DNA from 3 places in the Streptomyces sp. NPDC048514 genome. Region 2 is predicted to be linked to each of the others. Evidence: riboswitches for the same ligand, from Rfam matches in the RefSeq annotation. Region 2 holds a riboswitch; each other region holds the start of a gene.
What was found. A riboswitch is a leader RNA that binds a small molecule or an ion and turns the genes downstream of it on or off. The one in region 2 is predicted to bind cobalamin.
Positions count from the first base shown of each region.

Region 1: linked by a shared signal. The riboswitch ahead of ACGFT2_RS31620 (cobalamin biosynthesis protein) and the one ahead of ACGFT2_RS02100 (CbtB-domain containing protein) in region 2 are both predicted to bind cobalamin.
Region 3: linked by a shared signal. The riboswitch ahead of ACGFT2_RS29045 (HoxN/HupN/NixA family nickel/cobalt transporter) and the one ahead of ACGFT2_RS02100 (CbtB-domain containing protein) in region 2 are both predicted to bind cobalamin.

Region 1 is NZ_JBICWT010000016.1:154,513-162,217, forward strand. It holds gene ACGFT2_RS31610 (putative cobaltochelatase) at 1-1,422, opposite strand, end outside; gene ACGFT2_RS31615 (cobyric acid synthase) at 1,466-2,974, opposite strand; gene ACGFT2_RS31620 (cobalamin biosynthesis protein) at 2,971-3,915, opposite strand; cobalamin riboswitch at 4,013-4,154, opposite strand; gene ACGFT2_RS31625 (hypothetical protein) at 4,349-4,576, opposite strand; gene ACGFT2_RS31630 (inorganic phosphate transporter) at 4,607-5,878, opposite strand; gene ACGFT2_RS31635 (class II aldolase/adducin family protein) at 6,176-6,934, shown strand; gene ACGFT2_RS31640 (alpha/beta hydrolase) at 7,200-7,705, shown strand, end outside.
Region 2 is NZ_JBICWT010000001.1:489,528-497,232, reverse strand. It holds gene ACGFT2_RS02110 (histidine phosphatase family protein) at 1-441, shown strand, start outside; gene ACGFT2_RS02105 (CbtA family protein) at 953-1,705, opposite strand; gene ACGFT2_RS02100 (CbtB-domain containing protein) at 1,727-1,948, opposite strand; cobalamin riboswitch at 1,985-2,129, opposite strand; gene ACGFT2_RS02095 (enoyl-CoA hydratase/isomerase family protein) at 2,428-3,504, opposite strand; gene ACGFT2_RS02090 (TetR/AcrR family transcriptional regulator) at 3,605-4,438, opposite strand; gene ACGFT2_RS02085 (MFS transporter) at 4,713-6,422, shown strand; gene ACGFT2_RS02080 (IclR family transcriptional regulator C-terminal domain-containing protein) at 6,664-7,467, opposite strand; gene ACGFT2_RS02075 (zinc-binding alcohol dehydrogenase family protein) at 7,560-7,705, opposite strand, start outside.
Region 3 is NZ_JBICWT010000014.1:88,288-95,992, forward strand. It holds gene ACGFT2_RS29035 (BTAD domain-containing putative transcriptional regulator) at 1-1,964, opposite strand, end outside; gene ACGFT2_RS29040 (glycosyltransferase family 2 protein) at 2,395-3,288, opposite strand; gene ACGFT2_RS29045 (HoxN/HupN/NixA family nickel/cobalt transporter) at 3,505-4,704, opposite strand; cobalamin riboswitch at 4,701-4,891, opposite strand; gene ACGFT2_RS29050 (metalloregulator ArsR/SmtB family transcription factor) at 5,156-5,512, shown strand; partial or broken gene ACGFT2_RS29055 (IS256 family transposase) at 6,044-6,211, shown strand; gene ACGFT2_RS29060 (GNAT family N-acetyltransferase) at 6,247-6,813, opposite strand; gene ACGFT2_RS29065 (MerR family transcriptional regulator) at 6,888-7,705, opposite strand, start outside.

The DNA of each region.
Region 1 (7,705 bases), on a different contig from region 2:
CCGCAGGTCGTCCCGGCGGACCACCAGCCCCGGCCCGGAACGGCCGCGCGCCCGCTGGTGCGGGGCGGCGGCCTGCACCGTCGCCGCCAGGTGCAGCTTGGTCAGGGCGCCGCGGGGCCGCCGGGCCCCGGTGGTGCGTCCGTGCTCGGTCCGGGCCCGCGACCGCCGCCCGGCAGCACCCTCGCCGAGGCCGGGCACGCTCAGCACCTTGGTCCGGAAGGGCTCGGCGGACCGCGCCGGTGCCTGCTCACCCGGACCGGCGCCGGACGGCTGCGGCTCCCCGCCCTCACCGGACTCCGGCCGGGGGGCGGTGTCCCCTCCCTGCGGACCCTCGTCCGGCTCCGGCTGCCCGCCGCCCCCGCCGGGGCCGCCCGGGCCGGGATCGTCCCCGCCGTCGCCGCCCCCGTCGGTGTCGGAGAACTGCTCCAGCGTCTCGTCCAGCTTGTCCTCGTCCAGGCCAGGCGCGTCGAACGGGTTGCGCCGGCGCCGGTGCGGCAGCGCGAGCAGCGCGGCCTGCCGCACGTCCTCGGCCAGCACATCGGTCCGCCCGGCCCACGCGGCCAGCGCAGTCGCCGTACGCGCCATCACGATGTCGGCCCGCATGCCGTCCACCTCGAAGGCCGCGCAGGTCGCCGCGATCTGCCGCAGCGCCCCGTCGCCCAGCCGCACCTGCGGCAGCAACTCCCGGGCGGCGACGATGCGCTGCCGGACGTCGGCCTCCTCTTCGGCCCAGCGCGCGGCGAAGGCCGCGGGGTCGTCGTCGTACGCCAGCCGGCGGCGCACCACCTCCACCCGCTGATCCGGCTCGCGGGAGGCCGCGACCTCCACGGTCAGCCCGAACCGGTCCAGCAACTGCGGCCGCAGCTCGCCCTCTTCGGGGTTCATGGTGCCGACGAGCAGGAACCGGGCCGCGTGCCGCACCGAGACACCCTCGCGCTCCACGTACGAGGCGCCCATCGCCGCCGCGTCCAGCAGCAGGTCGACCAGGTGGTCGTGCAGGAGGTTGACCTCGTCCACGTACAGGATGCCGCGGTGCGCGTCGGCCAGCAGGCCCGGCTCGAACGCCTTCACGCCCTCCGCGAGCGCCCGTTCGATGTCGAGCGCGCCGACCAGCCGGTCCTCCGAGGCGCCGACGGGCAGCTCGACCATGCGCGCCGGGCGCGCCGAACCGCTGCCCGGCTCGTGCGGCCCGTCCGGGCAGGACGGGTCGGGGGCCGCCGGATCACACGAGAACCGGCACCCGGGGACGACCGCCACCGCGGGCAGCAGCGCCGAAAGGGCGCGTACGGCCGTCGACTTGGCGGTGCCCTTCTCGCCGCGCACCAGCACACCGCCGACCGCCGGCGAGACCGCGTTCAGCAGCAGCGCGAGCCGCAGATCGTCCTGGCCGACAACGGCCGTGAATGGGAAGGGGGTTGTCACAGATCACCCTCCAAGTCGCCTCGTGCATCAGAGTAAACGGCGTTCATGCCGGGGCTCCCGGTGGAACGAAAGGCAGCCCCTCGGGCGCGCCGGACTCGATGAGCCGCCAGAGCGCGTCCGTGTCCGCGTGCTGCTCGATCAGGTCGCCGAGCCGGTCGAGCTGCTCCTCGCGCAGCGCGGCGAAGGATGTGTCCGGGGCCGGCACGAAGCGGCGGCCCGCGGCGGCGGCGACCTCGCGCAGGAAGGCCCGCCGGAAACCGTCCGACTCCAGGGAGCCGTGCCAGTGGGTGCCCCACGTCTGGCCGACCCTGCAGCCGTCCAGGAAGGGGGTGCCGGCGGTCACCTCGGCGACCCCGTGATGGATCTCGTAGCCCTCGACGTGCTCACCGAGGGCCTCGCCGGCGGGACGGGCGAGGGTCTTCCCGCGGGCGAACCGCACCCGCACGGGAAGCAGACCGAGACCGGCGACCTCGCCGGCCCGCGACTCGACCTCGTCCTCGATGTGCTCCCCGAGCACCTGGAACCCGCCGCAGATCCCGAGGACCGGCCGCTGCTCGGCGGCCCTCCGGACGAGGGCGTCCGCCAGCCCCCGCTCCCGCAGCCACTGAAGCGCCCGTACGGTCCCGCGCGTGCCCGGGAGCACCACGAGGTCGGCGTCCGCCAGCTCCTCGGGCCGGTCCACGAACCGCACCACGACGCCCGGTTCGGCCGCCAGCGCGTCCACGTCCGTGAAGTTGGACATCAGCGGGACCGCGCACACCGCGACCCGCAGCACGTCCTCGCCCACCGGGGGCGCGACGGTGGACTCGCGTACGGTGCCCCGCAACGACACCCGCAGCCCGTCCTCCTCGTCGATGCCGAGACCGTGCCGGAACGGCAGGACGCCGTACGTGTGCCGCCCGGTGAGCCCGTGCAGCATGTCCAGGCCGGGCTCCAGCAGGGAGACGTCCCCGCGGAACTTGTTCACCAGGAAACCGGCGACCAGTTCCTGGTCCTCCGGCGAGAGCAGGGCGACGGTCCCGAAGAAGGAGGCGAAGACGCCACCGCGGTCGATGTCGCCGACGACGAGAACGGGCAGCCGCGCGTTGCGGGCGATGCCCATGTTGACGATGTCGGTCCGCCGCAGGTTGATCTCGGCCGGGCTCCCCGCACCCTCGCAGATCACCGCGTCGTACGTGCCCCGCAACTCGGCCAGGCAGTCCAGCACCGTGCCGAGCAGTTGCTGCTGCCGCCCGCCGTGGTAGCCGCGTGCGCTCATCTCGCCCACCGGCCGGCCCATCAGCACCACTTGGCTGCTCCGCTCGCCGCCGGGCTTGAGCAGCACCGGGTTCATCAGCGCGGTCGGCTCGACCCGGCACGCCTGGGCCTGCATGGCCTGCGCCCGCCCGATCTCCGCGCCCTCCCGCGTGACGAACGAGTTGAGTGACATGTTCTGCGCCTTGAACGGCGCGACCTTCACGCCCTGGCGTACCAGCCAGCGGCAGATGCCGGCCGTCACGACGCTCTTGCCGGCGTCGGAGGTGGTGCCGGCGACGAGGAGACCCCCGCTCACTTCCCACGTCCCTTCACGAGTCGGCGCGCGGCGACCGTGGCGCCGAGCGCGAGCAGGCCGACGCGGCGGGACAGCCGTACCGCCCGGTCGATGTCGGCCACCTGCACGGTGCGTCCGGTTCGTCCGTTGAGCACCGGGCGGTGCTCGACCCGGCCGCCGTAGGACAGCGTGCCGCCCAGGCGCACGCCGAGGGCGCCCGCGAACGAGGCCTCCACGGGCCCGGCGTTGGGGCTCGGGTGCCGGCGCGCGTCGGCCTTCCAGGCGCGCAGGGCGCCGCGGGGATCGGGGCCGGCCGCCGCGGTGAGCACGGCGGTCAGCCGGGCCCCCGGCCAGCCGGCGAGGTCGTCGAGCCGGGCGGACGCCCAGCCGAACCGCCGCAGCCGGGGGGACCTGTGCCCCACCATCGCGTCCAGGGTGTTGACGGCCCGGAAGCCGAGCAGGCCCGGCACGCCGCCCACGGCACCCCACACGAGCGCGCCCACGACGGCGTCGGAGGTGTTCTCGGCGACCGACTCGACCACGGCCCGGGCGATCCCGTCGGCGTCCAGCGCCTGCGGGTCCCGGCCGCACAGATGGGGCAGCCGCACACGGGCCGCCTCGACGTCCCCGGCCCGCAGGGCGCGCCCGATCGTGCGGGCCTCCCGGGCGAGCGAGGTGCCGCCGACGACGGTCCAGGTGGCGGCGGCGGTCAGCGCGACGGACGCGGCGGGGGAGGGGCGTACGACGCGTGCGGCCACGGCCCCGAGAGCGACGGCGCCACCGGCGCACACGGCGGTGTGCAGGGCGCCCCAGCCGCGGTGGTCGTGCCACAACGCGCCTTCCACGGCCGTGGCCGCCCGCCCGAACGCGGCGACCGGGTGCCCGCGGCGCGGATCGCCGAGGAGCAGGTCGCCGAGCAGGCCGGCGGCGGCGCCGTACGCGTAGCAGCGATCGGCACCCATCGGCTCAGCCGGCCATGGGCACAGGAGCGGGCCTGGTACTGGTCCTTCGGCGGCCGGGCATGGCGATATGGGTCCTCACTCAGGGTGTCCGCGCCCTGGTTCGACGAGATTCGGCGGTGAGAGTTCCTGGCTCCCGGGGATTTTCCCCGGTGACAGTGGCGGGACCGCGCCGGATTCGCACCGGCTTCCTCTCTTGCCGCCGTACATGGCCCGGGCAGTCCACCACGTGCCCGGAAGGGCAGTCAACTTGCTGTTGACCTGCGTGGGGAGAGTGTGCCGATCCCCACACCGCGGTGCGCCGCACGCCGAAGGCTCCCCTCCAGGACAGGACAACTGGAGGGGAGCCTCGGTGTGTTCGGTCGGGCCCCGGCCACGGTGGTCCGCGGCGATCAGGCCCCGGCCACGGTGGTCCGGCCGGTCCGGGCCGCGGCGGTCAGGCCTTGGCCACGATCAAGTAGATGCCGTACGCCACCGCCGCCGCGCAGGCCGCGAAGCAGACGTAGGCGCCGGTGACGGCGAGAGTGGCGGAGCCGCCCTGGGCCGCGGCCTTCTCGCGTCGCGTCAGGCCGTTGATGCCGAGGGTGAACAGGGCCACCAGGCCCACCGTGAACACCAGGCTCGTGCCGAAGACGGAGCCGAGAGCCGCCCAGTCGATCTTCATGATGCTTCCTTCGGTACCGGGTTCTCGGGGTCAGACCCTGGCGGCCGGCGGGGTCGCCGGGGCGGTGGACGTCGGAACGGCGGCCGGGGACGGCCCGGTGGCCTGCTGCGGGAAGGCGACGGGCGGCTCCTCGGGCAGCATGCCCGCCGGGGGCGGGATCACGGCGGCGATGGCGGTGGTCACCACGCCGGCCGGCTCCTCGGTCTCGGGGACGACGTCGGTGTGGTCGACCACCGAGCGGCGGGAGATCTTCCATATGGTGGCGCTCGCGGCGACCAGGAAGACGGCGACGGCGGCGGTGCCCCAGTCGCCCAGGTCGGTGACGGACTCGGCGCCCGCACCGACCAGCGCGGCGGCCGGCAGGGTCAGGACCCAGGCGACGGCCATGCGGGTGGCGGTGGACCAGCGGACCACACCGCCCTTGCGGCCCAGACCGGCGCCCATCACCGAGCCGGAGACGACGTGCGTGGTGGAGAGGGAGAAGCCGAGGTGGGAGGAGGCCAGGATGGCGGTCGCGGCGCTGGTCTGGGCCGCGAAGCCCTGGCGCGGCTCCAGATCGGTCAGGCCCCTGCCCATGGTGCGGATGATCCGCCAGCCGCCGATGTAGGTGCCGAGCGCTATCGCCAGGCCCGCGGAGAGGATCACCCAGGTGGGAGGGTTCGAGCCGGGGGCGATGGAGCCGCCCGCGATCAGCGCGAGCGTGATGATGCCCATCGTCTTCTGGGCGTCGTTGGTGCCGTGGGCGAGGGAGACCAGGCCCGCGGAGGCGATCTGGCCGGCGCGGTAGCCCTTGCGGGTGGCCTCGCCCTCGGCCTTGCCGCCGATGCCGTAGGAGAACCGGGTGGCCAGCATGGCCGCGACGCCGGCCACGATCGGCGCGGCGACCGCCGGCAGCAGCACCTTGGTGACCAGAGCGTCACCGTGCACGGCGTCGAGGCCCGCGGAGGCGACGGTGGCGCCGATCAGGCCGCCCATCAGGGCGTGGGAGGAGCTGGAGGGAAGGCCCACCAGCCAGGTCAGCAGATTCCAGAGGATCGCGCCGACCAGGGCGGCGAAGATGACCTCGGGACGGATGCCGGTCTCGTCGACGAGACCCTTGGAGATCGTGTTGGCGACCTCCACCGAGAGGAAGGCGCCCACCAGGTTGAGGGCGGCGGACATGGTCACCGCGATCTTGGGCTTCAGGGCGCCTGTGGAGATGGTGGTGGCCATCGCGTTCGCTGTGTCGTGGAAACCGTTCGTGAAATCGAACGCAAGTGCGGTTACAACCACAATCGCGAGGATCAGCGAGAAGCTTTCCATTTACCCAGGCAATCGTTCGAGGTCATTGGCTGGTCGAACGTAGGCAACCTGGGTGAACGGAAGATGAACTGGGGCGGACCTCATGGTGTCCGTGACCATGAATTGGCATTCCGTTTGCCCGCGACGGCCCAAGCGCGCCTTGGTCACCGGCCTCGAGCGAGAGCCCGTAGCCGGTTCGTCGACCCGTTGAGGAGATTCTGGTCACCCGGCAGGCCGCCGCTGGGGCCCGGACGGACGGACCGATGGCCGGATGGACGACCCGTGCCGCCGGCGCCTCGTGGCTGGCAGGATCGGCGCATGGCTGAGCAGCGACGGGACACGTCGGGGGAAGAACCGGGCGGCGAGCGCCGGGAAGCGGTGCGCGGCGCGATGGCCGGTGCGGCGCTGGAGCCGGGACCGGGCGTGGCGGCGCACGCGGACACCGCTCGGATCTGGGAGGCACTGGTCGCGACGGCACGCCGCACCGTCGCCGACGGGCTGGTCGTCGGCACCTCCGGCAACGTCTCCGCCCGCGTCGGGGACCTCGTGCTGGTCACCCCGTCGGGCGTTCCCTACGACCGGCTGACCCCGGGCGACATCACCGGCGTCGACCTCTCCGGACGCCAGGTGCTCGGCACCCTGGTCCCGACCAGCGAGCTGCCCATGCACCTCGCCGTCTACCGCACGACCGGCGCCCGCGCGGTGGTCCACACCCACGCCGTCCACGCCACCGCGGTCTCCACGCTCGTGCCCGAACTGCCCCTGGTCCACTACATGGCCGGTGCCCTCGGCGGACCCGTCCGAGTGGCCCCCTATGCCACCTACGGCAGCGACGAACTGGCCGAGAACATGCTCGGCGCCCTCGCCGGCCGCTCCGGCTGCCTGCTGCAGAACCACGGCACGATCACCTACGGCGACGGCCTCGACCAGGCCTACGACCGCACCGCCCAGCTGGAATGGATGTGCCGCCTGTGGCTGACGGCGTCCTCCGTGCCGGGCCTGGCGCCGTCCTTGCTCACGGAGGCACAACTGGCCGAAGCCGGGGCACGCTTGAGGGGGTATGGCCAACGGAGGTGACCCCTTGCTCCCCAGCCCGCTGTTCCGACGGTTTCTCGACCGGCTCTCCCCGCGCCACGGCTCCTCGCATGCTCCGGGTCCGGCGAAACGTGTGCGGGGTCCGGCGGTGCTGCGCGACGCCGTCCGGTCGCTGCGTACCGGACGGGGATCCCCTCACGCCCTGGAGGCGGTGGGCAAGGTGCCGTATCGCCCGGTGCCGGCACGGCCGTCACACCGCTCCGCCCTTCCGCTGGCCGGGGACCGGGAGCGCCGTGACACTGGACGGGTGGGCCCAGTCAAAGCGACCGCCACCGCGATCAGCGCCGTCCTCGCCGCCGGTATGGCATCCGTGGCCGCGGGGCGGCTCGCCAGCGACGCCGCGCTGAAGGCGCCCGCCGGCAGGCCGCTGCCCACGGAGCCCCGGCTCACCGTGCACGGCACCGACACCGGCCGGATCACCCTCACCCGCGATCTGGCCTCCCTGCGCCCCGGCACCTACGGCCTCGCCGGCGACGGCTCCCACGCGGTCGTCGGGCCGGTCCAGGAGGCGCTCGCGCACACGGCCGACACCGTCGTACGCCGCCTGGACCGCGTCACGCACGGCACCTTCGCCCCCGGCGACGCGGTGTGGCTCACCCCCAACCTCTACGTCGGCAACCCGGGCTCCGCGCTCGGCCTCGACCACGCCGACGTCGACGTGCCCGGTGAGCTGGGTGCCCTGCCCGCCTGGTTCCTGCCCGGCCACCGGGACACCTGGGTGATCGCCGTGCACGGCCTCGGCACCACCCGCGA
Region 2 (7,705 bases):
GCCTCCCGTGTGCTCTCCTCCGCGAGCCCGCGCTGCCGGGACACGGCCGGGGCGCTCGGCCTCGATGCCGTGGAGGCGGCGGAGTTGGCGCCGCTGGACATGGGCCGCTGGCGGGGCCGCACCCTCGAGGAGGTGGCGGCCGCCGAACCGGAGTCGGTGGGCCGCTGGCTCGCCGACCCCGGCTGGGCGGCACACGGCGGCGAGTCGGTGCGGGAGGTGTGCGACCGGGTCGGTAACTGGCTGGAGACGGCGCGGGACACGGAGGGCCGCACGGTCGCCGTGGTCGAGCCGGAGGTCGTACGGGCCGCTGTCGTCCATGTGCTCGGTCTGCCCCCGGCGGCGTTCTGGCGGCTCGACGTGGAGCCGTTGACGGCCACGGAACTCAGCGGGCGGGCCGGCCGCTGGAATCTGCGGCTCGGTCGGCCGCTGGCCGCGCCGTAGCCCGCCCCGGCCGCGCCGAGAACCTGCGGGCGGACGGAGGGCCGCGCACGGTCACCGTCTGTGTGCCGGGGGGCCAGATCCCGGTGCCGGCGGGGCAGTTCCGCCAGCGCGCAGCGCAGGCAGTCGCTCTCCTCGGGCCACCGAGGCGCCGCTGCACCTGGAGGGTGTTCCGGGCAGTGCGACGGCACGGTGGCGTGCCGCTCGTGGCACTCGGCCGGGTCCTAGACGCGTGCTTCCGGCTCCCGCAGGAGCTGCTCCGACCGCTTGGCCGGCCGGGCGGGCACCCGCACCCGGGCGCCCCGGCCGCCGATCTGGCGGCGGCCGGCGATCAGTTGCCCGTACTCCTGGACGGTGAGGGCGGCCGCCTCGCGGCCCCCAGGGTGATGCGGCGCGGCCGCGGGTGTCCGGCCACTCGGTTCCTCCGCTGCTCGCCCGGTCGGTGCCCGGAAAACGCGACAGGGCCCCCGGATGGTTCCGAGAGGCCCTGGTGTCGCAAAAGCGTTCGGCGCGTTCAGTTCGAGGCGGGAACCGTTCGCCCGGCCGGTACCGCGGCGGGCTTGGGATTCAGCTGCCGTTCCGCCAACTCGCCGAAGAGCAGGCCGAATCCTCCCCACAGGACGCCCTGGATGGCCACTGCGGACAGCCGGAACCGCCACAGCAGATCGGCCGGGAAGTTTTTCGGCACCTCGTTGACGACCGGCAGGAACTCGTAGGCCAGGCCGATGACGACGGCGAAGGCGGCCACGCCCACCACGGTCGCCCACCACGTGCCCAGCGACGGCGCGAGCCGCTTGCCGAGGATGGTCGCGGCGACCGCGAGGAGGACGCTGAGCAGCATCATCAGGAAGTACAGGGTGGTCCGCCTGCCGATGGTGTCGGGGTCGCCGACCGACGGCGGGTTGGCCGGGTACTTCAGGAACGGGACCACGTACACAGCGAGCAGCGCACAGCCGGACAGCAGCAGTGCGGTCGCCCGCGGGCCGAAGCGTCCGACGCGGCCGAGCGCGAAGCAGTACGCGAGCGCGGCGATGCCGCCGAAGGCGACCCCGTAGATCAGCACGCCGGTGGCGAGGCCGGCGGTGGACTGCAGGGAACGGGAGACGATTTCCATCTCGTGCTCGTGTGAGTGGGCGTCCTCGAAGCTGATCGCCTTGTCGACGCTCGGCTCACCGAGCAGGTAGGCGGCGACCAGAGCGAGCACGCCGGCGGCCAGACCGGCGAGCATGCCCCGAACGAGGAGGTTTCTTACCGTTGCGGAGTTCATGGGTGTGCGGCGTCCCTCGGGTCAGTGGCAGGGGAAGCCGAGGAGGTGGCGGGCGTCGTGCACCCACTCGTGGACGTCCGTGCCACTGAACACGGAGGTGGCGCCCTGCTCGGCGCCGACGAAGTAGAGCAGGACGAGCATCAGGATGCCGAAGAACGCCGCCCAGGGAGCAATCGCCTTCAGCGGCAGCTTGGCGGGGACGACGGGGGTGGTGGCGGTCGGCGGGGCGACGGTCTGCGCCATGGCAGGGCCTCCTCTGGGAGTTCGCGTCCCATCTCGGTGGTGCACTGGACGACGGCCACGGGTCTGACTCGCGAAACGTCTCCAAGGGCGTCTCGCACACAGTGGCGCGACCGTGCCGGATTCCCACCGGCTTCCGTCTCGCCGTCGTCGATATCGGACAGACCGTACCGCGTGACGCGTGCACGGCCAAGACCGCACCACCCGGCGTGATCTTCCTCTCGCACCGGGTGGCCGCGCCCGGGAGGACCGGGTCGGCGGCGCCGCAACACCCGCCTCCGGGAGGGGATCCGGGCCCGGCGGGGGGCGACGGTTCAACTCGGCGGACCGCCTACGCCTCCCCCCGGCAGGGACGACCGTTCGGCTCAGCAGGCCGCCCTGCCCGGCGAGGGCGAGGGCCCGGCTCGGCGGACCGCCTCCCCAGGCAGGGACGACGGTTCTCATCGGCAGACCGCCTCCCCCGGGAGGGGCGACCGTTCGGCTCAGCCGGCCGTGTCCGGGGCGGTGCCGGGCCCCGCAAGTCCCAGTTCCCGGTCGCCGAGCGGAGCGAAGAAGCGTTCGACGTCGGCGTCGGTCACCTCCGCGAGTGTGGCCGGTGACCAGCGCGGGTTCCGGTCCTTGTCGATGACCTGGGCGCGGATGCCCTCCACGAGATCGGGCGTGCTCAGGGCGGCGCAGGAGACGCGGTACTCCTGGTCGAGGACCCGTTCCAGCGACCCGAGCCGCCGGGCGCGGCGGACGGCGGCCAGGGTGGCCTTGAGGGCGGTGGGCGACCTGGTGAGCAGGGTCTCGGCGGTCTCCTTCGCGTCCGGGCCGCCGTGGGCGAGCAGCCGGTCGAGGATCTCCTCGACCGTGCCGGCGGCGAAGCAGCTGTCGATCCACTCCCGCCGTCCGGCCGACTCGCCCTGCGGCGGCGGCTGCTCATGCCGCGCGACGGCGTCTCGTGCGGGCATGTGGGCGAGATCCTCGACGAGACGCCGGAGCGCGCCGGACGGTACGTAGTGGTCGGCGAGCCCGCACAGCACGGCGTCACCGGCGCCGATCCGGGCGCCGGTCAGCGCCAGGTGGGTGCCCAGCTCGCCGGGTGCCAGGCCGAGGAGACGGGTGCCGCCGACGTCGGGCACGAAGCCGATGCCGGTCTCGGGCATGGCGATCTGCGAACGTTCGGTGACGATCCTGACGCTGCCGTGCGCGGAGATGCCGACGCCGCCGCCCATGACGATGCCGTCCATGAGGGCGACGTACGGTTTGGGGAAGCGGGCGATGCGGGCGTTGAGGTGGTACTCGTCGCGCCAGAACGCGGCCGAGGCGGAGCCGTCCCCGTCGCGGGCGTCGTCGTGGACGGCGCGGATGTCGCCGCCCGCGCACAGGCCGCGCTCGCCCGCACCGGTGACGAGGACGGTCTCGACGGCCGGATCGTGCTCCCACGCCGTCAGGGCCTCGTCGATGCGGCGGACCATGCTGTGGTTCAGGGCGTTGAGCGCCTTGGGCCGGTTGAGAGTGATGTGGGCGGCCCGGCCCCTGATGTCCAGCAGGACGGGCTCTTCGGTACCGGTCATCCGAATGCCTCCGTCAGGCCACGGGCCACGATGACGCGCATGATCTCGTCGGTTCCTTCCAGGGTCTGCTGCACTCGCTCGTCAGGGTCCGGTGAGGGATCTACGGAGTCGGGCCGGCGTCCGGACGCGCGTCGGTCGCCGGATCCGGCAGGTAGCTCGCCAGGCCGCGCAGGATGATCTCCAGACCGATGTCGAACCTCTCGTCGGACGAGTCCGTCACCATCACACCGGCCAGGGCGCGCAGATGAGGGAAGTCCGCCGCCGGCAGGGACGCGAAGTAGTTCTGCATCTCGCCGGCCATCTCGCGCCAGTCGGGGCGGGCCGGAGAACCCTCACCGCCGTGCTGGGCAGCGCGGTCCAGCCACATGCCCTCCTCCAGGACGAACCCGTCGATGTACGTGGAGATGAGGTCACCGGCCTCCGCCGCGATGCGGTCGGGCAGTCCGGCGGTCCGGAAGAGGCCGAGCAACGCCTCGACGTGCGGCAGCAGTTCCGCGGTGAAGGGGACGTGGGCCATGGAGATCCTGGCCATGTCACGGTGCGCCCGCAGGCACTGCCGCCAGGAGCGGGCGTACTCCCCCACCTGCTCCTGCCACCGCTCAGGATCGGGTTCGGGCTTCTCGAAGCCGCCGAACAGCCGGGTGTACATCAGCTCCAGCAGGTCGTCCTTGGAACTGACGTGGGCGTACAGGGCGGAGACGGCGACCTCCAGCTCCGTCGCCACCCGCCGCATCGACAGCCCGTCGAGGCCCTGCTGGTCCAGCACGGTGAAGGCGGCCTCCACGACCCGTTCACGTGACAGCGGGGCGCGCGCCGGGGCCACCCGGGCGCGAGCCGGGCGCTCGCGCTCCCAGGGGGACGGCGGTGTGGAGGTGGGGCCGGGGGTGGACGGCGGAGGGGGAGGTGGGGGGGTGTCGGCGGCCGCGTCGGTCATGGGGACAGTCTAGGCATCGGGAGAACAGTGTTCTCCCCAACCGAGCGGCGTTCAGGAACGGAAACGCGATATAGCTTGTCTGCCCGCAGGCATTGCGCTATATCTTAATGAACGCTGTTCTCTGGATGAGCGACGTTCTGCTACGGTGAACGCCGTTCTCCTGCTGTTCGGCCGTCCGGCTCGCGGACCCCATGCCGCCCGGCCGGGCAGTCGCATCCATCCGTCCCACCGCGCCGGGTCGTCACCGCGGCGCGCCATTTCACGAGGAGTCCCGATGTCCACAGGTGTCGCGTCCGCCGAGACGCCCACCGACTCCCCAGCGCCCTACCGGTGGCGCTGGGCTGCGCTCTTCGTGATCCTCGCGGCCGAGGTGATGGACCTCCTCGACGCCGTCGTCACGAACATCGCCGGCCCCTCCATGCGGGCCGACCTCGGAGGCGGTGCCTCCACTCTGCAGTGGCTCGCGGCCGCGTACACCCTCGCGATGGCCGTCGGGCTCGTCACCGGCGGGCGGCTCGGGGACATCCACGGGCGCCGCCGGATGTTCCTGGTGGGAGCCGCCGGCTTCACCGTGGGTTCGCTGCTGTGCGCGATATCCGGGTCGCCCGAGATGCTGATCGGCGCGCGTGTCGTGCAGGGGCTGTTCGGCGCGGTGATGCTGCCGCAGGGTCTCGGCATGATCAAGGAGATGTTCCCGCCGAAGGAGTCGCAGAAGGCCTTCGGGCTGTTCGGCCCGGTCATGGGACTGTCCGCCGTGTGCGGTCCGATCCTGGCGGGCTGGCTCGTGGACGCCGACTACTTCGGCACCGGCTGGCGGATGATCTTCCTGGTCAACCTGCCCCTGGGCACCGCCGCCATCCTCGGCGCCCTGCGCTACCTGCCGAGGGGCCGGTCCGGCACCAAGCCACGCCTCGACATCCCCGGCATGGTCATGGTCTCGCTGGCCGCGCTGCTCATCATCTTCCCGCTGGTCCAGGGCCGTGAGTACGACTGGCCCGCGTGGACGTTCGTGATGATGGCCGCGTCGGTGGTCGTCTTCGTCGCCTTCGGCACGTACGAATCGCGCCGCAGCAAGGCCGGCCTGGACCCGCTGGTCGTCCCCAGCCTCTTCCGCAAGCGCGGATTCAGCGGCGGCATGACGCTCGGGCTGGTGTTCTTCTCGGCCATGCAGGGCTTCATGCTCGTCTTCAACCTCTACACCCAGATCGGCCTCGGCTATTCGCCGCTGAAGGCCGGACTGGTGATGGTGCCCTGGTCGGGCGGCATGATCGTCGGGTTCGGGATCGCCCAGGGTGTCACCAGGTTCGGCCGGGCCGTACTGCAGGCGGGCGCGCTGGTCATGGCGGTCGGCGTGTTCGGCGTGTGGCTGACCCTGGACAGGGTGGGCGGCGGCGTGGGCCCCTGGCAGCTGCTGCCGTCACTGCTCGTCACCGGCATCGGGATGGGCCTGCTCATGGCGCCGTTCTTCGACATCGTCCTCGCCAGCGTCGAACAGCACGAGACCGGTTCGGCCTCCGGGACGATGACCGCGATACAGCAGCTCGGCGGGGCCTTCGGGGTGGCCGTCCTCGGCACCGTGTTCTTCGGTCTGCTGGGCGGGGGCATAGCCACCGCCGTCGACCACCACGCGGACGGCCTGCGGGGGAAGTTGGCCGCCGCGCACGTCGCGCCGGCCGCCCAGGACCGGATCGTGGCCGACCTGCGCAGGTGCACCTCGGACCGCGCCGTCGCCAAGGACCCTGCCGCGACGCCGGCGTCCTGCACACGGCTGGAGAAGGACACACGGTCGGCCGTGACCTCGCCTCAGGCCGGTGCCCGGGTTCCCGCCGCGTTGCAGGCCACCGCTTCATCGGCCTTCCGGAGCGGCTTCGGCTCCGTGATGAAGACAGTGCTGTGGGTCGTCGACGGCATGCTCGCCCTGACCTTCCTGCTCGCGTTCCTCCTGCCGCGCCACGCGCGCCCCGAGGAGACCGCGGGGCACTGATCCCCAGCAGGGGTACAGAGGCGGGCAAGGGGAGGTCACGGGCGGGCACTTCCGAGGACGGGTGTGCCCGCCCGCCGGCCTACCGGGAGGCGGGCGGGCCGGGACGCGGGCCCGCCGGGACGGCCACCGACGGGAGGTTCGAGGCGTGCAGCGGACCGGGGACCGCCGTCCGGCCCCGGGTCGGCGCTCGTCCGGGGAACCACCGGCCGGGAGGGCGGCGTCCGGCTCGGCCGGTGCGTGGTCAGTCGGCGGGCCAGGCTCCGCCGAGCCGGCTGAGCCTGGCGGCCGCCGTGATGGTGGCGTGGATGTAGTGCTGGGGAGCTTCCGGCATGACGTCCATGGGCTTGAGCAGCAGAACCGCGCCCCATATCGCACCGTCCCAGATGACGGGCGCGGCGATGGAGTTCCACTTCGCCATGCACTCCTGGTGGCCCAGGGCGTAGCCCTGGTCCCGGATGTCGGCGAGAGAGGCGAGGAGTTCGTCGCCGTCGCGCATGACGCCGGGCCCCGCTTCCTCCGGGACCGGGTCGGCGGCCACCCGTCGCTGGATCTGTTCGGGCAGGTAGGCGAGGATCGTCCGGCCCGAGGCGCCGGTGCGCAGCGACCGCGTGACCGAAAGGACGTCGCGCGGCGTCATCCCGAGTTCGACGAGATCGGAATCCCCCACCGCCATGTCCAGGCACTGCCGGCCGGCTGTGCCGAACGGGGCCCTCATGTACAGGAAGACCAGGCCGCTGTCGGTCGCCGTGCGCAGGTTCTGCAGGACGTGCGTGGCCTCGCTGCCGGAGAGCTTGTCTTCGGACAGTGCGTGCAGTCCCAGGTCGGCGACCGTACTGCCGAGCTGGTAGAGGCCCCGGTCGATGCGGACGAAGGTGCTGTTGTAGGTGCCCGCCGTGAGCATGCGGCCGGTGGTGGAGTCGTCGAGGTCGGCGGTCTTGGCGATCTCGGACAGTCGATGGGCACCGGGGCCCAGAGTGATGAACGCCTGCTGCACCCGCATGAAGCGGTCCGCGTAGCTGGTCCCGGTTCCACGCTGTCCACTCATCAGCCGTACCCCCTCCACGGTGTCCGCGTCTCCTCCTGGAGCACGGTGGTACACGGCGCTGGCCTCACCGCGTACGGTCCGGCATCAGATTATTACGTGGCGGTATCGAGACTGAACTTGCCCATGCCGTTACGACTGTTGAGCACGTGGTGCACCTTGGACGCGTCGGCGAGCGGATAGGTCCCGCCCGTCACGATCTTCAGCGAGCCGTTGCCGACGGCGTCGAAGAGCTGCCTCA
Region 3 (7,705 bases), on a different contig from region 2:
GCGAAGTCGCGGACCAGATCGTGCGGGGCGTAGCGGCCGAACGCCGTCTCCTCCAGCAGGGCGACGTCGACCAGACGGTCCAGCGCGGCCTCGGCGCGGCGCTCGTCGATGCCGGTGAGCCGGGCGATCAGCGGGGCGCCGTACACAGGAAGGTCGAGAGCGCCGATGTGCCGCAGGGCGAGGGCCGCGTCGCGGTCGGCCTCGCGGTCGGCGGCGGCGAGCGCGTCATGGGCGACGGCCAGGGAGCGCCGGACGCTCAGGTCGTCGTACTCCAGGTGGTGCAAGCGCCCTTCGGTGGCCGCGAGTTGGCCGGCCAGCACGTCAGGGGTGAGCGCCCGCCGGGCGGCGAGCCGGGCGGCGACGACGCGCAGTGCGAGCGGGAGCCGGCCGGTCAGCTCGACCAGGGCATGCCCGGCCCTCAGCCCCTCGCGTCCGCTCACCGCACGCAGCAGGGCCGCACTGTCCTCGCTGGTCAGCGGGCCGAGCGGAAAGCGCCGGGCGCCGTCGAGAGCCGTCAGCGGCGAACGACTGGTGACGATCACCGCACAGCCCGGGCCGGCCGGCAGCAGCGGCCGTACCTGCGCGGCGTTGGCCGCGTCGTCGAGCACCAGCAGGATGTGCGCGGGTGCCAGCAGCGAGCGGAGCAACGCCGAGGCCGCGTCCGGGTGTTCGGGGATGTTGCGCGGGTCGGCCCCGAGGTCGCGCAGCAGGGCGCCCAGAGCCTGCGCGGCGGTGAGCGGGGGCATGCCGGGGGTGGCGCCGTGCAGATTGACGTAGAGCTGACCGTCGGTGAACCGTTCCCGCAGTTCATGGGCCACGTGCAGGGCCAACGCGCTCTTGCCGACGCCCGCCATGCCGCTGATCACCGCGACGGTGAGGGCCGGCACGGGCGGCTCGGCCAGCACCTCGCGCAGCTCCCGGCGCACGTCCACGCGACCGGTGAAGTGGGCCGGAGGAGCCGGCAGCTGGGCCGGACGCGGGGTCTGCCGTGCGGCGGAGCCGGCTTCGCGTGCGGAGGCGGCGGGCGACTCGGCACCGGCCGCACCCACCTGAACGTCCGGCTTCCGGCGTTCCGCATCCTTCGCGGCGCGCCGCCGGTCACCACCTCCCTCGTTCCGCCGCCGCTCCTCGCCGCTCCCGCGCAGCACCTCGGCATGCGCCGCGCGGACGGCCGGACCGGGCTCGACACCGAGTTCCTCCACCAGGCGGGCCCGCAGGTCGCGGTGGACGGCCAGGGCCTCGGCCTGACGGCCGGTGCGGTGCAGGGCGAGCATCAGCTGCCGGTGATAGGCCTCGCGCAGCGGATACTCGGCGACGAGGGCGGCCAGCTCGGGGACGAGCGCGGCCACACGGGCGCCACCCAGCGCGAGTTCGGCGTCGTAGCGCCACTCGAACAGCAGCAGCCGCGCCTCCTCCAGACGCTGCACGAGGGCGTAGCCGCCGAGGTCGGCGGGAAGCCCGCTGAGCGGGGTGCCGCGCCACAGCGCGAGCGCGGACATGCAGGCACGTACGACGTCCGGCCACTGGCGCAGAGTGTGGGCGCCGCGCGCCTCGCCGACCCGCGCGTCGAAGACGTGCACGTCCAACTCGCCGTGGTCGACGCGCAGCAGATAGCCCGGCGGTACGGCCCTGAGCCGGTCGGGGTCGTCCAGGAGGCGGCGCAGCCGGGTGACGTGGTTGTGCAGCGAGGCCTGGGCGGAGACGGGCGGCATCCCGCCCCACAGGGCGTCCTTCAGCGACTCGACCGACACGACGCGGCCGGGTTCCAGCAGCAGCGCGGCGAGCAGGGCGCGCACCTTGGGGCTGCCGATGGGACGGACGCCGTCGTCGGCGCTGTCCTCCGGGACATCCCGCGCGGCCTCACCGGCGCCATCACGGGGGGACGCGACGGACTCGGCGGAAACGAAGGGGTCGTAGAGGACCGGCGGTCCCAGCAGTCCGAACCGCAGCTCGTACCGCCGCATCTCGCCGCCTCACTGCCTTTCCTGCGCGGCCGGGACCGGCCGTGCGTCGACGCCGGGCGTGTGCCCGCCGTTCTCTGGCGGAATCCCGCCCTGTCCGCAGCGGTTTCCCGCCACCTTCCGTGTGTCGCTCAGGCCGTTGAACCGCCTGGCCCATGGCCTGTTCCGTTGTCGCAGGGCGACTTCCGGCCATCCGGCCCGCAACCTGCCGTCGAACCGTTGGCCACATGTTAGCGATCTGTTGGCGAATCCTGATGTGATCATTTCATCGGATCCGGTTCGACGGTGCGCGCGTAAGTCGCGTAACTCGGGGGAGTGTCGCCGCCGGCTGGATCCGGGGACACAAAGGAGCCCCGGCCGGCGGAGGTGAACGACCGGGGCTCCGTCCCGTCCCCACTGCCCGGCCGCCGGGCCGTGACGGCCCTCGCGCCGTTCAGATCACAGGTGGACGTCCGAGCCGGGTGAGCCGCCACACCGTCCGCCAGCGCATCGGCCGCCGTTCGCCGGCCGGCTCCCGCACCCCCTCCAGAAATCCGCCGAACCATGCCTTCAGCCCGGCCGCCGAGCGGGTGCGGGCCAGGGTGAGCAGCGTCCACACACCCAGGTGGACCGGGACGAGCGGCAGGGGCAGCCGGCGCCGCGCGAGCCAGACGCGGTTGCGGGCGTTGACCCGGAAGTAGATGGCATGCCTGGCCGGTGAGGTCCTGGGGTGCTGGAGCAGCAGCTCCGGGACGTACCGGATGGTCCAGCCGGCGTCGGCGGCCCGCCAGGCGAGGTCGGTCTCCTCGTGCGCGAAGAAGAACCGGGCGGGCCAGTCCCCGATCTCGGCCAGCATCGCCATGCGCAGGGCGTGTCCGCCGCCGAGGAACCCGGTGACATGCCCGCCGCGCATCGGATCCGACTTGCCCAGCCGTGGCACGTGTCGCTGCTGGGTCTCGCCGTGTTCGTCGGCGATGCGGAAACCCACGATGCCGAGGCCGGGATCGGCGGCGTACAGGTCCCGCACCCGCCGCAGGACGTCGGCGTCGACGAGCAGCCCGTCGTCGTCCAGCTCCACCACGACGTCGACGTCCCCGAACTCCCGCAACCGGGAGAGGGCGATGTTACGGCCGCCCGGGCAGCCGAGGTTCTCCGCCACGTCGACGGTGGTGACCTCGCCGGGCAGCGAGAGCCGGCGGGCGAACTCGGGCAGGCGGCAGCCGTTTCCGACGATCACGATGCGGGCCGGGGCGAGGTCCTGCTTGGCCACGGACTCCAGCAGGGCGTCGACCTCGGTGGGCCGGTTGCCCATGGTCACCACGGCGACGGCGATCCTCGGCTCCATCACGTCCTCACCCCATACGGCCGGCGGCGGCACCCCGTCCCGACCGCGCGGCGCCCGCCGTTCACCAAGATGTTGCCTCAGGTCCCCGGGTTCATCAGACGCCAGTTCACTTTGCGGCACCTTTGCCCCGCTTTTGTCTGGTTATAGGAAGCGGCTTTTGATCACCTTCGAGAAGCGGCCACCCCTCCGGGACAGTCGGCGGCGGCCACCCCTCCCCGTTCAGCCCCCGTCGGTGGCGCGGGCCGTCCAGCGCTCCTCGACCTTGCCGAGACGCCAGTACGCGATGGCCACGGCCCAGACGACCACGAACAGGCCGACGATGACGTAGCCGACGTTGTCCAGGTCCAGGCCGGCGATGCGGTCCGTGACGTCGTCGTGCAGACCGAGCTTGTCGTGCAGAACGCCGACCAGTTCGATCGTGCCGACGAAGAAGGCCACGGCGATGGACAGTCCGGTGATGGTGAGGTTGTAGAACACCTTCCGCACCGGATTGGAGAAGGCCCACTGATAGGCGAAGTTCATGAACGTGCCGTCGAGGGTGTCGAACAGGCTCATGCCCGCCGCGAACAGCAGCGGCAGGCACAGCACCGCGTACCACGGGAGCCCGGCGGCGGCGCCGTTGCCCGCCAGGGCGAGGAGCAGGACCTCGGTCGTGGTGTCGAAGCCGATGCCGAACAGGAAGCCCAGCGGGAACATCTGCCCCGGGCGGCGGATGGACCTGGTGAGCCGGCCGAGGAGACGGTTCATGAAGCCGCGCGAGTCGAGGTGGGCCTCCAGCTCCGCCTCGTCGTAGCGTCCGGCGCGCATCGCCCTGAAGACGCGCAGGATGCCGAAGAGCGCGGCGAGGTTGAGCGCGGCGATCAGGTACAGGAAGCTGCCGGAGACCGTGGTGCCGACGGTGCCGAGGACCTGGTGGGTCCGGGATCCGTCGTTCATCAGCGTGCCGGCGAGCTTCGCGCCGCCGGCGACCAGCGCGGCCATGACGACCACCACGCTTGAGTGCCCCAGCGCGAACCAGAAGCCGACCGACACCGGCCGCTTGCCGTCGGCCATCAGCTTGCGGGTGGTGTTGTCGATCGCCGCGATGTGGTCCGCGTCGAAGGCGTGCCGCATGCCGAGCGTGTACGCCGTGACGCCCAGGCCGACGCCGAACGCCTTGGTGCCGACCTCGTAGTGCTGCGGTATCACCAGCAGGAACAGGATCCCGAACGCGGCCACGTGCAGGGCGACGATCACCGCGAGGAGTCCGGCGGTGCGGACGGTGTCCTCTCGGCGCCAGCGGAAGGTCACCGCGGCGACGCTGTCCGGCCCACCTCCGGACGCTCCCTGGGACACGCCTCCGGACGCACCTCCGGACGCACCTTGGGTCACGCCTTCGGACACGGTCATACGGTCACGCTCCAGCACCTCGTGGATCAGCTTCGTGATGCCGTGGCCGGTCTCCTGGCTGACGGGTCGACGCGCCCGCCCCTGCCTTCCCGGCCGTGCGGCCAGTGGCGTCCCTAAGGGCGGGAACTCCCCGATCACAGTGGCGAGGGCCGCTCCGGCCTGGGCCCCTGAGGGGCCGTCACCGGTCTTCCCGAACACCACGGCTTGATCACCCTAGGAGGCGGCGCCGACAGCTGCAAGGCTGCACAGCTGAGCAGGTATGACGCGCGGAGCGGATATGGCGGCCGAGCGGTATGACAGCCGAGCGGATACGACGACCGTGCAAACTAGACAGCCATGCGGCCAGGGGGCCGTGCGGACACGGATCGCCATGCGCACAGGGATCGCCGAGCAGACACGGATCACCGAGCAGACGGGGCCGGCCGTGCAGACATCTGATCGCCGTGCAGCCATGGAAGCGGGAGCCTGCGAAGATGCGGCCATGCATCTGGTCCCCGCGGAACGTGCCGGGCAGCGCACCATCGACGGTCACCGGGTCTGTGACGCCATCGCCGCCGTCGGCGAGCCGGAGCGGGTACGGGCCTGGGCGGACCGCTTCTCGCTGCTCTCCGACCCCGGACGCCTGTCACTCCTGCTCGCGCTCCACGCGGCCGGCCCCATCGCCGTCACCGACCTGGCGCTCGCCACGGGCATGCGGGACACCGCGGTCTCCCAGGCGCTGCGCCTGCTGCGGACCGCGGGCATCGTGGAGGGCCAGAAACACGGCCGCGTCGTGCGCTACCGGCTCGTCGACGGATCGATCTGCGCCCTGCTGAGCCACTGCGCCCCACCCGACTGACACGGCCGGTCCGTCCAGCGCCATGGCCCACGGCCGGAAGGGCGCAGGCGCACCGGACACGCCAAAAACCCCAGGCCGCAAACGATCGGTCCTGGGGTTCCAGTGGAGCCGCTTTCGGGATTCGAACCCGAGACCTACGCATTACGAGTTGTCCGACCGTGGTCCGGAGGCGTCCGTGGGCATGCATAGGGTCGATTCACTGCCTGCTCAGCAGGTGTTCCAGAGGTCTGGGGACAAGAGTGGACGCTCACGGAAAAAGCAGTGACTGAGACCGGAACTGAGACCGTGGCACTCATAGCGCAGAGCCCGAGGGACAGTCCCTACCTCATCAAGCCCCGGCTGCGCTCCGCTCCGCCGGGCGCGCTTCCCGGCTCTGGCCGCGCCCGCGCTCCTGCCTCCGGCCCGCTCGGCGCGGCCGACGCCGACGCGCGCCCACATGTGGACAGGGCCGGTGGCCATGAGGCGATCACCGCAGAACGCGGCCCACGGTCAAGACGATGCCTCCGGCGGGGGATCGGCCGGCACCGGGGTGGAGGTGGCAGCCGGGCCGCCGGGCTGGCGATGGTTTTCAAGCTGGTCGAGTCAGCCCAGGCCCGCTGGCGCGCTGTGAACGCACCCCACCTCGTCGCTCTGGTCCGTGCCGGGGCCCGCTTCGAACGCGGCCACCTCGTCGAACGCCCCGAGACCCTCTCGGCGTGAGCGGCCTCAGCCGATCCGCAGAAGCCGGGAGGATCTCAGGCACCCGTGCGCCGTATGTGCAGGTGGCCATCGCGCGGGAAGGAGGGCGGTGCCGCGGGCAGGATGGAGTCGAAGTCGTAGCGGCTCTTCTGTGCAACCCGGCACGATGCCAGGTTGTCCACCCGGTGCAGGAGTTCGAGACGCTCCAGCCCGTCGGCTTCGAAGGTGTCGAAGGCCCAGTTGGTGAGTGCCTCCAGAGCGCGGGAGGCCACTTCCCGCCCGCGAGCGTGCGCCGCGGTCCAGTAGCCCACTTCGGCCACCGGTTTGCCGGAGGTGACTTCCTTGAGGACCACGTTGCCCACCAACTGTTCGCGAACTGAACCGGGTGGTGTCTCAAGAACGGCGAAGCCGAACCGGTCCCCCGCTGCCCAACCCTGCTGCTGAGCCTGCACCCAGCGTGCCCCGTCGGCATCGTTGTTCACGACAGAGCTCGTCCACTGGCGCAGTGCGGGATCCCGGCTCACCTCGACCAATGCGGCAACGTCCTCCATGCGCCAGGGGCGAAGAACGAGAGCGGGAGAGCCCGGCGACGCGGCCGCCTGAAGTACGACCGGGGTACTCATCAACCGATCATATGTGGCGGCGTTTTCACCCGACGCCAGCCGCGTCCGCCCCATGCCGCCTGGCGACCGCCCCGTCATTGCCGTGTCCGGACGCGCAGAGCCTGGACGGACCAATCGAACACTGGAGCCAGACTCTCCGGGGCCGGCCAGCCGTTGACCACTGCAAGCAGCTGGAGGTACCGCTCCCTGCGGGGGTCACTCACGCTCTCCAGCCGAGTCGCCAGCCGGAGGCGAAGCTCGACATCGTCGGGGCGGCCGAGGAGGTGCGCGCAGTGCGCCGTGAACGCCGCGACGATCGGATCGGCCTGGGGCGAGGCCGGGTCGATGCCGGCGGCCAGGGCCGGGCCGACCTGGTCACGGACGACTGCGGCAATGTCGCGGCGCGGGCCCATCATGTCGCTTCGGGTCTGCTCGGCCGCCAGGTCCTCGGCCATCCGCCGCACCATGGTACGGAAACCCTCGTCCAGGGACATCTCGGCCAACTCCACCCACGCCTGGATCTGCTCTGCCTCCGGGTTGTCGGGCAACTCGGAGGTCATCGAGCGCATGACCCCCGCGAATGCGGGGGCGGCGTCAAGACCGCCGAAGACGGCGTCGAGGAAATCGCCGATCAGACGTCGGCGTTCGTCCTCGGAAAGCTGGGCCAGCCGGTGCATGAGTTCCGTCTCTTCAGGTGTGGACCCGCGCTCGGCCACCGTCATCAGCACCGCGCGCCGCAGGCGCAGGACGCGGATCTGCGCTGCCAGTGCTTCGGCGTGCACCGCGGCGACCTCGGGAAGCGAGAGCTCGCGGTCCACGACCTTGCGGATCGTGGGAAGGTCCAGTCCCAGCTCGCGCAGGGCCCGCACGAGGTCCAGGCGTGCGACGGCGTCGATGCTGTAGAGGCGGTAGC